Regions from separate parts of the Candidatus Pelagibacter sp. PS_40 genome, predicted to be linked through region 1. Evidence: riboswitches for the same ligand, from Rfam matches in the RefSeq annotation. Region 1 holds a riboswitch; the other holds the start of a gene.
What was found. A riboswitch is a leader RNA that binds a small molecule or an ion and turns the genes downstream of it on or off. The one in region 1 is predicted to bind glycine.
Positions count from the first base shown of each region.

Region 2: linked by a shared signal. The riboswitch ahead of gcvT (glycine cleavage system aminomethyltransferase GcvT) and the one ahead of AC5SLW_RS00550 (malate synthase G) in region 1 are both predicted to bind glycine.

Region 1 is NZ_CM182064.1:98,105-105,243, reverse strand. Features, by position in the region: gene secA (preprotein translocase subunit SecA) at 1-1,551, shown strand, start outside; gene AC5SLW_RS00555 (acetyl-CoA carboxylase carboxyltransferase subunit alpha) at 1,546-2,652, opposite strand; glycine riboswitch at 2,744-2,831, shown strand; gene AC5SLW_RS00550 (malate synthase G) at 2,902-5,097, shown strand; gene recR (recombination mediator RecR) at 5,084-5,695, opposite strand; gene AC5SLW_RS00540 (YbaB/EbfC family nucleoid-associated protein) at 5,700-6,017, opposite strand; gene dnaX (DNA polymerase III subunit gamma/tau) at 6,021-7,139, opposite strand, start outside.
Region 2 is NZ_CM182064.1:251,215-258,353, forward strand. Features, by position in the region: gene AC5SLW_RS01345 (YjbE family putative metal transport protein) at 1-292, opposite strand, end outside; gene AC5SLW_RS01350 (hypothetical protein) at 353-835, opposite strand; gene AC5SLW_RS01355 (5-oxoprolinase subunit PxpA) at 839-1,612, opposite strand; gene AC5SLW_RS01360 (5-oxoprolinase subunit B family protein) at 1,640-2,326, shown strand; gene AC5SLW_RS01365 (5-oxoprolinase subunit C family protein) at 2,319-3,272, shown strand; gene AC5SLW_RS01370 (DMT family transporter) at 3,259-4,140, shown strand; glycine riboswitch at 4,165-4,254, shown strand; gene gcvT (glycine cleavage system aminomethyltransferase GcvT) at 4,332-5,438, shown strand; gene gcvH (glycine cleavage system protein GcvH) at 5,435-5,815, shown strand; gene gcvP (aminomethyl-transferring glycine dehydrogenase) at 5,816-7,139, shown strand, end outside.

The sequences.
Region 1 (7,139 bases):
GGAGATGGCTTACACCAAGCACTTGAAGCCAAAGAAAGAATAGATGTTCAAGCTGAAAATCAAACTCTAGCATCAATAACTTATCAAAATTACTTCAAGCTCTATAATAAAATTTCAGGATGTACTGGAACTGCAGCAACTGAATCTCAGGAGTTTTATGAAATATATAATTTAGTTGTGGTTATCATCCCTACAAATAAAGAAATGATTAGAAAAGATTGGAATGATCAAATTTTTAGAACTGAAGAAGAAAAAAATAAAGCTATCATTGAAAAAGTTCTGGAGTGTCACAAGCAAGGTCAGCCTATATTAGTTTTCACTTCTAGCATTAATAAATCAGAAATTTATTCAAAATTACTAAATGATGAAAAAATTAAACATGTAGTTTTAAATGCAAAAAATCATGAAAATGAAGCTGAAATCATTGCAAATGCTGGAAAAATGAATTCAGTTATAATCACAACAAGTATCTCGGGTAGAGGTGTTGATATCCAGTTAGGTGGAAAAAAAGGAAGTCAACCTGATGATGAACTTTTAGAAAATAAAAATAAAATAAAATCACTCGGTGGACTATTTGTTATTGGTACAGAAAGAATGGAATCTAGAAGAGTTGATAACCAAGCCAGAGGAAGAGCTGGTAGACAGGGTGATGAAGGAAGTTCAATTTTTTATGTTAGTTTAGAAGATGACTTAATGAGAATTTTTGGTTCAGAATCTATGAATAATATTCTTCAAAAATTAGGCTTAAAAGATGGAGAAAGTATTGATCACCCCTGGATTAATAAAGCACTTGAAAGGGCACAACAAAAAGTTGAGGCTAGAAATTTTGATATAAGAAAAAATTTATTAAAATTTGATGACGTGTTAAATGATCAAAGACATGTAATATTCTCTCAAAGGAATGGCGTGATGAATAGTGAAAAAGTTTTTGATTATTCAGATGAATTCTTATCTGAAATTATTAGTCATCTAATCAGCTTAAAAACACAGAAACTATCAACAACTAAAAATAATGAATTTAATAATCAGTTAAAAACTTTACTAGGAAAAAGTGTTGATGATAATGAATTTAAAAATGTTACTGAATTAAAAGATGAAGAGTTCAAAAATAAAATTAATTCTAAATTTTTAGAAGCAAGAAATGAAAGAATTAAAATGTTGGATGAAGAAAAAGCAAAAGAAGTTGAAAAAAGAATTTTTCTTCAGTGTATAGATTTAAACTGGAAGTCACATATTCAATATCTTGAACAACTAAGACAAGTTATTGGCCTAAGATCTTATGGTCAAAGAGATCCATTAGTTGAGTATAAAAAAGAAGCCTTTTTTCTTTTCGAAAACTTATTGAATAAATTGAAAATGGATTTTGTTACAATTTTAATAAATTTAAAAATAGTTCAAGAACCTAGTGAAAGTATTTCAAGACCATTAAAAAAAGAAACATCTAACGATCCAAAATGTTTACTAATAAAAAGAAAAAATGAAAAAATTTCAAGAAATGAGAAATGTGAAGCTACAGGTAAAAAGTTTAAAAACTGTTGTGGGGCCTTATAAAGAAAATATAAAATAGCCCAATAAAACTATTACTCCAAATAAAACTGCTAAATTTAACTTTGATTTAAAGAAGTTTTTAATAAATAAATTAACCTTATTTTCTTTCATGCTGAGTGTACTTAGATCGTCTATTTGATTTACGAAACCTTTAGATCTTCCAATAGTTAAAAATTTATTTTTTCTATGATTAAAAATTTCTTCTCCACTCATGTTAAGAAATTCATTCAAATTTTTTTCAATCGATTTTCTTACGTTATCTAATATTAGGTCTCTATCTCTGTGGGCACCACCAATTGGCTCTGAAATAATTTCATCAATTACTTTTAGTTCTAAAAGGTCTTTTGAAGACAATTTCATAGCTTTTGCTGCTTCTAAAGTTCTTTTGGGGTCTCTCCATAAAATGGTGGCACAGCCCTCTGGAGATATTACTGAGTAAATTGCATTTTCTAACATGATTACCTTGTTAGATGAAGCAAGTGCTATTGCCCCTCCTGATCCACCTTCTCCAATAACAATTGCAAGAGTTGGGACGTTTAAAGACATGCAACACTCAATTGATTTTGCAATTGCCTCTGCTTGACCTCTTTCTTCCGCCCCTACACCAGGGTAAGCTCCGGGTGTGTCTATAAAAGAAATTATCGGAATGTTAAATTTATTTGCTAATTTCATTAATCTAATTGTTTTTCTGTAACCCTCAGGTCTCATCATTCCAAAATTTCTTTCAATTCTACTTTCAAGGCTGTCCCCTTTTTCTTGACCAATAACTAAGACAGATTTTTCATCAAATTTTGCAAATCCTGCTAATACAGATTTGTCTTCTCCATAATATCTATCACCTGACAATGGGATAAAATCTTCAAATAAATTATCAATAAAAAATTTTGCTTTAGGTCTATCTTCATGTCTTGCAACTAGAGTAGTTTGCCAGGGATCTAAGTTAGAGTAAATCTCTTGTAGCTTATTATCTATCTCTTTTTGAGACTCAGATATTTTTTTGGTATCTACTTCCGAAAGACCATCTTGATTATAAGGGTCTTTAAGTTTGTCTATTTCTATCTCTAAATTTTTAATATCTGTTTCAAAATTTAAATAATTTTTCATATGATTGTTTAATTATTAATTAATTAAGAAAAAAGGCAATAAAATGTTTTAAATAATTTATATTTGACATAATTCTATTAAAAGGTACTCTTAATTGATATCGGGAGAGACTATTAAATAATAGCGCCGAAGGAGCAACCACCCCGGAAACTCTCAGGCAAATGGACCGATAACAAACATAACACTCTGGAAAGAGATTTATCTCGCCGATGGAGCAAAACTCTCAGGCAAAAATACAGATGGGGTAAAATGGGTGCTATGAAAGAACAATATACAAAAATACACAATCTATCAGTTTCTAATAAATTGCTTAACTTCGTTAATGAAGAGTTGCTTAAAGATACAAATATTTCTTCTGAAAAATTCTGGGAAGGCTTCGACCAAGTAGTTCATGAGCTAGCCCCAAAAAATAAAGAGCTATTAAAAATAAGAGAAGATTTACAAAAAAAAATAGACGATTGGCATATTGCTAATAAAGGTAATGAAATCAATCTAGAGGAGTATAAAAAATTTTTAAAAGAAATTGATTATTTAAAAGAAGTGGGCCCTGATTTTAAGATCAAAACAAATAATGTTGATGAAGAAATAACTAGTATCGCTGGACCTCAATTAGTAGTTCCAATCATGAACGAAAGGTATGCACTGAATGCCGCTAATGCTAGATGGATGAGTTTATATGACAGTTTGTATGGTACAGATGTAATCGAGCAATCTGAGGATAGTGCCACTCAAAGATACGATCCTTTAAGAGGAGAAATGGTTATAAAATATGGAAGAGACTTTTTAGAAAAATATTTTCCTCTAGAAAATTTTGAATGGCATAATATTACAGGCTTTAAAATTGATAATGGCTCTTTAACAATATTAAAAGATAGTAATAAATCATCTTTAAAAAATAAAGATAAATATATTGGTCATAGAGGAGAGGCCAATGATCCATCAGCAATAATTTTAAAAAATAATAATCTTCATATAGAAATAATTATAGACCCAAATGCTTTTAGTGCTCAACAAGATCCTGCTAAAATTAGTGATATTATTGTTGAAGCTGCAGTTTCAACTATTTGTGATAATGAAGATAGTGTCGCTGCAGTAGATGCTGATGACAAAGTTATTTGTTATCGTAATTGGCTTGGACTTATGAAAGGTGATTTGAAATCAACTTTTGAAAAAAATGGAAAGACTTATGAGCGTAAATTAAATCCCGACAGAAGTTATATTTCTAAAGATGGAAAAGGATTAAAGCTACATGGAAGAAGTTTATTATTGGTAAGGAATGTTGGACACCTTATGACTAACTCAGCAATCACTTTAAAAGATGGTTCTGAAATACCAGAAGGTATTATGGATGCCTTTATAACTTCAGCAGCTTGCCTTCATGATATTAAAAAAAAAGGTAATTCTAGAACTGGTTCTATTTATATTGTTAAACCAAAAATGCATGGTCCTGATGAAACCTCATTTACTGATTTAATTTTTACTAAAGTTGAAGAAGTTTTAGGATTGGAAAAATACACTTGTAAAATTGGAATTATGGATGAAGAGAGAAGAACCTCATCTAATTTAAAAGAGTGTATTAGAACACTTCAAAATAGAGTATTTTTTATTAATACTGGTTTTTTAGATCGTACTGGTGATGAAATGCATACTTCAATGGAAGCTGGTCCTATGATTAAAAAAGGAGATATGAAATCTTCTAAATGGATTGGGGCATATGAAAATAACAATGTAGACATAGGTCTTCAATGTGGTCTTTCTGGTAAGGCTCAAATTGGCAAAGGAATGTGGGCTATGCCGGACAAAATGAAAGAGATGATGGAACAAAAAACTGGGCATCTAAATGCTGGAGCAAATTGTGCTTGGGTTCCCTCACCTACAGCGGCAGCTCTTCATGCTCTTCATTATCATGAAATAAATATTTTTGAGAAACAGAAAGAAATTCAAAAAAGAGAATCTGCAAAACTGGATGATTTGTTAACAATTCCTGTAGCAGACAGACCAAACTGGTCAATGGAAGAAATTAACTCTGAAATTTCCAATTCTGCACAAACTCTTTTAGGGTATGTCGTCAGATGGATAGATCATGGAGTTGGCTGTTCAAAGGTACCTGATATTAATAATGTTGGTTTGATGGAGGATAGAGCCACTTTAAGAATTTCTTCTCAACATATAGCTAATTGGATACATCACGATATTTGTACAAAATCACAAGTTATGGAAGTAATGAAAAAAATGGCAAAAATTGTTGATGATCAAAATAAAAATGATGGTGCCTATACTCGCTCCGGAAGAGGAAGCTACGAAATGATGTCTGAAAATTTTGAGCAATCAATTGCTTTTAAGACAGCTTGTGATTTAATCTTTAAAGGTAAAGAGCAACCTTCGGGTTACACAGAACCGTTATTACATCTAAATCGATTAATAAAGAAATCTAGTCAGAATTAGTTTTAATTCCAGTTCTGTTTTTAAAAGCTGAATATAAAGTTCCATCATCGAGACTTTCTATTTCACCACCAACAGGAAGTCCTTGAGCAAGTTTTGTAACCTTAGTAGAAGTTTTTTTTAAACTATCCTCTATGTAATAAGCAGTAGTTTGACCTTCTACTGTTGCACTTGTTGCTAGTATAACTTCTTCAATATTTTCTCTTGAAACTCTTTCTACTAATGAATTAATCAAAAGATCCTCTTTTCTCTGGCCGGCAGAAGAAATAGTGCCACCAAGAATATGAAAGTAGCCTTTATAGATATTTGAATTTTCAATTGACCATTGATCTGCAATGTCTTCAACTACACATATTTTATTATATTTTTCTTTTGAATTTTCACAATTGTTACAGCCTAATGAATTAGATTTTAAAGTACCACAAGATTGACACCTAATAACATTTTTATAAACTTGTGCCAACGTGTTTGCCATTGGCTTTACAAGTTCATCCCTATTATTAATAAGTTTTAATACAATTCTTTTTGCAGATTTAGGACCTAAGCCAGGAAGTTTAGAAATTAATTTAATTAACTCTTCTATCTCATTAATATTTTGCATATTCTTAAAGTGGCCATTTAAAACCAGGAATACCTAATCCACTTGTAGACTTAGAAATTTCTTCAGATGTCTTAGATTTTAATTCTGATTTTGCATTATTATGGGCAGCCACTATCAAATCTTCGATTATAATTTTATTTTCCTTTAATATTTCGTCTGAAAGGTCAATTTTGATCATTTCATTTTCACCATTTAAAGTAACCTTTACAGAATTTGAACCAGACGTTCCTTCTACCTGAATGTTCTTTATTTTTTCTTGGCTCTCTTTCATTTTAGCCTCTAATTCTTTTGCTTTATCTAAAATTTTTGTAAAATCAGTCATTCTTTAATCTTCTTTTCTAGGTTTAACATCAATAAGTTCTGCGTCAGGGAAATTTTTTAAAATATCTTTATAAATTGAGGAGTTCTTTACACTTTCTATCAGTTCTTTTTTTTCATTAATTTCTTCTTCTTTTTTTGATGGCTGTCCTTTAGTTTTGCTTAGACTTATAATCCATCTTTCATTGGTCCATTCAAAAAGTTTTGTTGAAAGATCTTTAATAAAATCTTTATCTAAATCTTCATTAAATGAAATTTCAATTCTTTTGTTCTCAAAACTTACAAGGTTAACATTTTTTTCTAATTCATATTTTAATTTAATCTCTTTTTTAGAAGAGCATGCTTTTAATAGATCATCAAATGAATTTATAAGACTGGTATTTATTTCAATGTTATTATTTTCTTTTTCTTTGATATCTTTTTCCTGAACAATATTTTTCATTTGCCCTATTGTTTCAGATTTATCTTTTATTCCAAAGATATCTTCGTTTGTTTTTTTTGGGGAAAAGGATGTTTGGTTTTCACTTTCAGATAATAGTTTGCTATCGTCTTTATGTTTGTCACTTTCCTGTTTAATGCTTTTTAAATGAATTAATCTAATTAAGAACATTTCTATTGATAAATGTTGATTAGAAACAATATCAAGCTCCTCAAGTGTTTTAATAGTAAATTGCCAAAATAATATTAGGGTCTCATTGTTAACTTTTTCTGAAAGATCTTTAATTTTATTAAACTCTTCATCATTCAATAAAAAATTATTACCATCCAAATTGAGTGAATCAATATTTTTAAAATAATATAAGAGCTCTAAAAAATCATTAATAAAAATTTTTGGTTCAACACCCTGGTTATATATTTCTCTGTAAGTGTTGAGAACTTCAGTTTCTTTACCTTCAAATATCAATTCAAATAAATCAATTAATTGAGACTTATCAAAATAACCAAATATTTTTTGTGCTGCTGCAAGATCTAATTCTTTGTCTTTATCCAAGGTAAGTAAAGCCCTATCAAGTAACGATAGCGCATCCCTAACTGAACCCTCAGAAATTTTAACAATTAATTTAAGAGCATCATCTGATGCGTTACCATTTTCTTTTTCTTTAATTTTCTTAATAAAATCAAACAA
Region 2 (7,139 bases), 150 kb from region 1:
GTGATTTAATCTTATTCTTCATTTCAACTAAATCTTTCCTTAAATCATTAACAATCCAAATTAGAAGTAGTCCACCTAAAATTTTAATATAATAAAATTCAAATAAGTAAGTAGCAAAAAGAGCAAAAATAATTTTAAAAACTAAAGCTCCAGCTACACCCCAGAGAATTATTTGCTTTCTATTTTTTGGTACAAAGTTAGCAGCAATTAATCCAATAATAATAGCATTATCAGCTGCTAAGATGATATCAATAAAGATGATTTGGGTTAAAATTATGAATTCTTCGATCAAGATTTTTTTATAATATTAAATAATTATTTTAATTCAATGTTTTAATATTAATTCAATGTTTTAATATTTAGACTTCTTTGATCCGTCGATAATTTCTTTTAGTTCCTCATATTCTTCACAATTACAATTTTTTAAAACTTCTAACCTTTCTTTAGCCATATCTATTCGGTTTGTAACTACATAAAGCTCACCAAGGTACTCATTTATTCCATTATGATTGGGCTCAACTTGTAGACCTAGTAGGTAAAATTTCTCACCTTTTTCATAATCTCCGAGTTTTCTAGTTGTGAAACCTAAATAATTTAAAGTATCTGCCTGCAGCGGTTTTATCTCATTAGATTTTAAAAGTAGTTTCTGTGCTTTAGCATATCTTTCTTGTGCTTTGTCAATTTTTCCTTTTTTTTCATATTTTTTAGCAGCATTAATTAAATTTTTTGCTTTTGTGTAGTCTGAAGCTTTAGCAGTAGTATTACTATCACCAGCTGAAAATGAATTATTAGTAAGAGCTATAATTATTAGTAAAGTATAAATAAGTTTTTTCATATTTTAATTAAATTTATCCATTTTATTTAAAGGTTTTAGTTCTAAGCCATTATCAACTAAATTATCTCTGATAGATTTTGCAGTTGCCAATGAGCTTTCATTATCACCATGTATACAAACCGAGTCAATCTCACAAGGTATCTGTTTACCACTGAGACAATTTATTGCCTGATTTTTAACCATGCTCAACACATGTTTCTTTGCTAATTCAGGGTCAGTGATTAAAGCATTTGGTTTACTTCTAGAAATTAAGTTTCCATTATCTTCATAATTTCTGTCTGCAAAAATTTCACAAGCTATTCTCAAATTATTTTTCTTAGCAGCAACTTCCATTTGCGAACCGGTTGGTACAAGATAAATGATATCTTTATTAATCTCTTTTATTGCCACTGCAAGAGTTGTAGCTAATTCCAAGTCTTCACAAGCCATATTATTAAGAGCTCCATGAGGTTTAATATGAGTAACATTTTCATTATATTTTCGAGCAATTTTTTGTAATATTTCATATTGTTCAAAAATTAGTTTTTTTATTTCTAATGAACTTAAATTCATTCTTTTTCTTCCAAAGTTTTCAGGGTCATTAAAAGAAGGATGGGCACCCAAACTAACACCATTTTTTTTTGAAATTTGAATAACCATATCCATTGTTTGTTCATCTCCTGCATGGTAACCACATGCAATGTTGGCAGAATTTACAATATTGAGTAATTCTGGATCATTCTCGATAGAATGAAACTTAGATTTTTCTCCTAAATCACAATTGATATTAATTTCCATACTCTTTGCTCTCTAGTATAACATGGCATGGTTAAAAATATATCAAATCTTGGTGATGCGGCAGTATATTGTGATTTTGGCTCAGAGGTTAATGAAAAAATAAATGCAAATGTCATAGATTATTTTCACCATACATCAAAATTAATAAAAGATAAAAAAATTGAAGGAATAATTAATTTAACACCCTCTTATAATAAATTAATCATTAATTTTGATTTATCTATAACCAACTATAAAAAAATCAAAAATTTTATAGAAGGTTTAACTATTAGTAGAGATATTAAAGATAATAATCAAAAAATTAGAATACCAGTTTGTTGTGATGATGAGTATGGACTAGATTTTTTGAGGCTAACTAAAAAATTGAATATAGATAAAGATAAAATATTAGAACTATATTTTGGTAAAGAATATTTTTGCTACATGACAGGATTTATTGCTGGTATGCCTTTTCTAGGAGATATTAATAAAGGTATCAGATGCGATAGATTGGAAACACCAAGAGTAAAAGTTCCAAAAGGTTCTGTGGCCATAACCGAACAATTTACAAATATTTACACTTTTGAAAGCCCTGGTGGCTGGAATATTATTGGAAACACGCCAAAAAAGGTTTTTGATAAATCAAATTTATTAGATCCAACCTTAATTAAACCAGGTAACAAAGTGATCTTTTATCAAATTTCTAAGGAGGAGTATCTAGACTGGAATGAGTAATTCATATTTTGAAATTATAAGATCAGGAGTTAACACAACCATTCAGGATAGAGGAAGAAATCACATGTATTATGTGGGTATTACTGTAAGTGGGGCAATTGATCAAAGAAATTATAAACTAAGCAATAAGTTAGTTGGTAATAATTTAGATGAAGCTGTTATTGAATTTGCTTATCAGGGTCCACTTCTAAAATTAAAAAATGGGAAAATTAATCTTAGTGTTACTGGGGATGTGCTTTTCAAGATAATTAGAAAAAATTCAAACATTGAAAATGGTGTTTGTTATAAAAACTATATTTTAGAAGACGAAGATCAAATTGATTTAATATCAACAAAAAATACTGCTTATGGATATTTATCAATTAGTGGGGGTTTAGAATTGAACAAAACATGGAATAGTTATTCTATAAATACCAAGGCAAATGTTGGTCCAAATAATGGAAAAAAATATTCTATAAAAGATAAAATTTTTATAAAAAATTCAGATTTTAAAAAAATTGAAGAAACAGAAATTAATTATAAAGAAGTTCCAGATAATATAATTAGAGTTATTAAGGGTACTAATTTTGATTATTTTTCAACAGAGGCTCAAAATAATTTTTTTAACAAAGAATTTTCAGTTACTAAATTAGCAGATAGAATGGGTATTAGACTAAGTGGTCCCAAGTTAGAAAACATTGTTAGCTCTAATATAAAATCTGAAGGTCTTGTAAAAGGAGTAATACAAGTACCTGCTGATGGAAACCCTATTGTTATGTTGTCTGATCACGGAACTATAGGTGGATATCCCAAAATAGGTGTTGTTATTTCAGCAGACTTAGATCGAGTAGGTCAATTAACACCAGGCACTATTATAAATTTTAAGGAAGTAAGTCTTGAAGAAGCTCAGAATATATTTAAAGCATACACAGAAGATACAAATAAATATTTAAATGAATGTAATTAATAAAATTCCAGGTCCTATATTAGTTTTTATGGGAGCTTGCTGCTTAAGCTTTGGAGGCTTAATTGTTAAATCATTTGAAGGATCAACATTATGGCAAATATTATTTTGGAGATCTTTATTTTTTTCGCTTACAGTCTTACTTTTTTTAATAATTACTTATAAAAAAAAATTATTTAAAGCGTTTTACGATTCAGGTTTACCAGGACTTATTGGTGGAGTTATTTTATCATTTGGTTTTTGTGGGTACGTCTTTGCGATGTATAATACAACTGTTGCCAATACTAATTTTATTATTTCGACGCAAATACTCTTTTTAGCAATATTTGGTTATTTATTTTTAAAAGAAACAATTTCATCTATTACTTTAGCTTCAATTATTTTAGCAATTACGGGTGTCCTATTAATGGTAGGTAATTCTTTATCACCAGGAGAGATGTCTGGAAACTTAGCGGCTTTTAGCATGCCAATTACATTTGCAGTCTTAATTATAATTGTTAGAAAATTTCCTACAGTTGACATGGTGCCAGCTCAATTTATAGCTGGTGTGAGTTCATGCTTTATTGGATTTTTATTATCTGAGAAGCTTATGATTTCTTCACATGATATATTTTTAGGTTTTACAGCAGGTTTTTTCCAAGTAGGATTTGGTTTTATATTTATAACTATGGGTGCACGTAGTACACCATCTGCAATGGTTGGTATAATCATGTTATCCGAATCTGTGTTGGGGCCAATGTGGGCCTTTTTATTTGCAGCTGAACGACCTTCTTTATTTACTTTAATCGGAGGAGGAGTAATTCTTTTTGCAGTATTATTGCAATTTTACTCACTACTTTTTTCAAATAAAAAAGAAAAAATTATTAATTGACTCTGTTACATATCTGGTAGATTATTCTTATATACGGGAGAGACTACAAACAATCGTAGCGCCGAAGGAGCAACCACCCAGGAATCTCTCAGGCAAAAGGACCGTAACATATTAACTCTGGAAAGAGATTAAGTTCTCGCCGACGGAATAAAACTCTCAGGCAAACATACAGATGGGTACAGTGAGTTAATATGGAAATTTTAAAAACCGCACTTTACAATTTACATCAAAAGCATGGAGCTAAGTTTGTTCCATTTGCTGGGTATCAAATGCCAATTCAATATTCTAAAGGAATTATTGAGGAACACAAAAGTACAAGAGAAAATGCAGGTATTTTTGATGTGTCCCATATGGGTCAGTTATTCATCAAAGGAGATGATAAGTTGGCAAAAGATCTTGAAAAAATTTTTCCAGCTGAATTGAGTAAGGCTAAATTAAATCAATCCAAATATAGTTTTTTAATGAATGATGAAGCAGGAATTTATGATGATTTAATTATCACAAAAGTTGAAGGTGGTTTTAACATTGTATTAAATGCTGCTTGTAAGAATACAGATTTTAAACTTTTAACTAAATTGTTAGAAGATAAGTATGAAATGATTTTAAGTGAAGAGCTATCGCTTATAGCAATTCAAGGCCCTAAAGCAGTCCAAATACTAAAAAAGATAATCAATGGAGTATCAGATCTAAAATTTATGAATGGTGATACGTTTAATTATCTTAAAGAGGATATTTATATCACAAGATCAGGCTATACCGGTGAAGATGGATTTGAGATATCGATCAAAAATGAGAACGCAGAAGCGTTTGTGCAAAAACTCATAGATGAAGGGGCTAATTTAATTGGATTAGGTGCCAGAGATACCTTGAGACTAGAGGCGGGACTTTGTTTGTATGGTCATGACATGGATATTAATAAAAGCCCAGTAGAAGCAAATTTAAAATGGGCGATATCAAAAAATAGAATTCTTGAGGGTGGGTTTATTGGATGTGAAAAAATTAAATCTCAAATCGAGAAAGGAGTAAGCAAAATCCGCGTAGGTATTAAGCCAGAAGGAAGAATTATAGCCCGTGAAAAAACTTCAATATTTAGTGAGGATGATAAAAATATTGGGGAAATTACAAGTGGAACTTTTGGACCCAGCGTTCAGGCCCCAGTTGCAATGGGTTATGTAGAAAATTCATTTTCTAAAATTGATACTAAGGTTTTTTTAGAAGTGAGAGGAAAAAAATATCCGGCAATTATAAGTAATTTGCCATTTTATAAAAAAAGTTATGTGAAAGGAGCTAGTAAATGAGTGAAGTAAAATATTCTAAAGAACACGAGTGGATAAAGTTAGATGGAGACACTGCTGTTGTAGGAATTACACAACATGCAACCGAAATGCTAGGAGATATAGTTTTCGTAGAGTTACCAGAAATAGGATCTTCTGTAGTTAAAGATGGCAATGCTGGAGTTGTAGAATCTACAAAGGCTGCAAGTGATATTTATACTCCTGTATCTGGAGAAATTATCGAAAATAACCAAGCCATTGTTGACGATCCTGCAAAAGTTAATTCTGATCCAGAAAATGAAGCATGGTTTTTTAAATTAAAAATTACTGATAAGTCTGAAATGGACTCATTAATGAATAAAGAAGAATACGAAAAATTTTCAAAAGAAAGTGGTAGTTAAATGTTAAAAAATGCTCAAAAAGATTTTATACAAAGACATATAGGTCCATCTGTTGATGAACAAAACGTTATGCTTAAAGAGTTAGGCTATCAAAATCTTGATGATTTAATAAAAGATACTGTACCAGAAAAAATTCTTCTTAAAGATGATTTAGATATTGGCGATCCAAATTCTGAATATAAAGCACTTAGAAAATTAAAAGATATTTCTAAAAAAAATAAGATTTATTCTAGTTTTATAGGAATGGGTTATTATGGAACTTATACTCCCTATGTAATACTTAGAAACATTTTAGAAAATCCAGGATGGTATACTTCTTATACCCCTTATCAGCCAGAAGTAGCACAAGGCAGATTGGAAATGTTATTAAATTTTCAACAAATGATAATTGACTTTACTGGAATGGATATCGCTAATGCCTCTCTTTTAGATGAAGGAACAGCTGCAGCGGAAGCTATGGGATTGAGTTATAGAATATCCAAGTCTGAATCTAAAAAAGTTTTTGTTTCAAAAAATTGTCATCCTCAAACAATTGATGTGATTAAAACAAGAGCTGAACCTTTAGGCCTAGAAATAATAGTTGGTGACGAAGATAAAGATATTAAAGAAGATATTATATGCGGTATCATTCAATATCCAGGAACCCTTGGAGATATTAAAGACCCAAGTGAGGCTATTAGTAAAATACATAAATTTAATGGAAAAGCAGTTTTAGCATGTGATTTGTTAGCACTCGCTAAACTAAAAACACCTGCTGAGTTAGGTGCCGATATTGCTGTCGGTAGCTCACAACGTTTCGGAATTCCAATGGGTTATGGTGGTCCCCATGCAGCATTTTTTGCTACAAAAGATGAATATAAAAGATCAATGCCAGGCAGAATAGTAGGTGTATCAGTAGATAGACATGGGAAAAAAGCATATAGACTTGCCCTTCAAACAAGAGAACAACATATAAGAAGAGACAAAGCTACAAGTAATATTTGTACTGCACAGGCATTATTGGCAATAGTTTCTGCAGCTTATGCGGTCTATCATGGTCCACAAGGAATTAAAAAAATTGCAGAAAGTGTCTCTCAATTAACTAAAAATTTTGCAGATAAACTAAAGCAATCTGGTTATGAACTTTATTCAAATGAATTTTTTGATACGGTAACAATAAAAACTCTAGATAAAACAGAGAAGATATACAAAAATGCTTTAGATCAAGGAGTGAACATCAGAAAAGTGAATTCTGAAATGTTAGCAGTATCTTTTGATGAGAGAAAAAATCTTTATAGAGCAAATCAGTTACTAAAAATCTTTAATTGTTCAGAAACAATTAAAG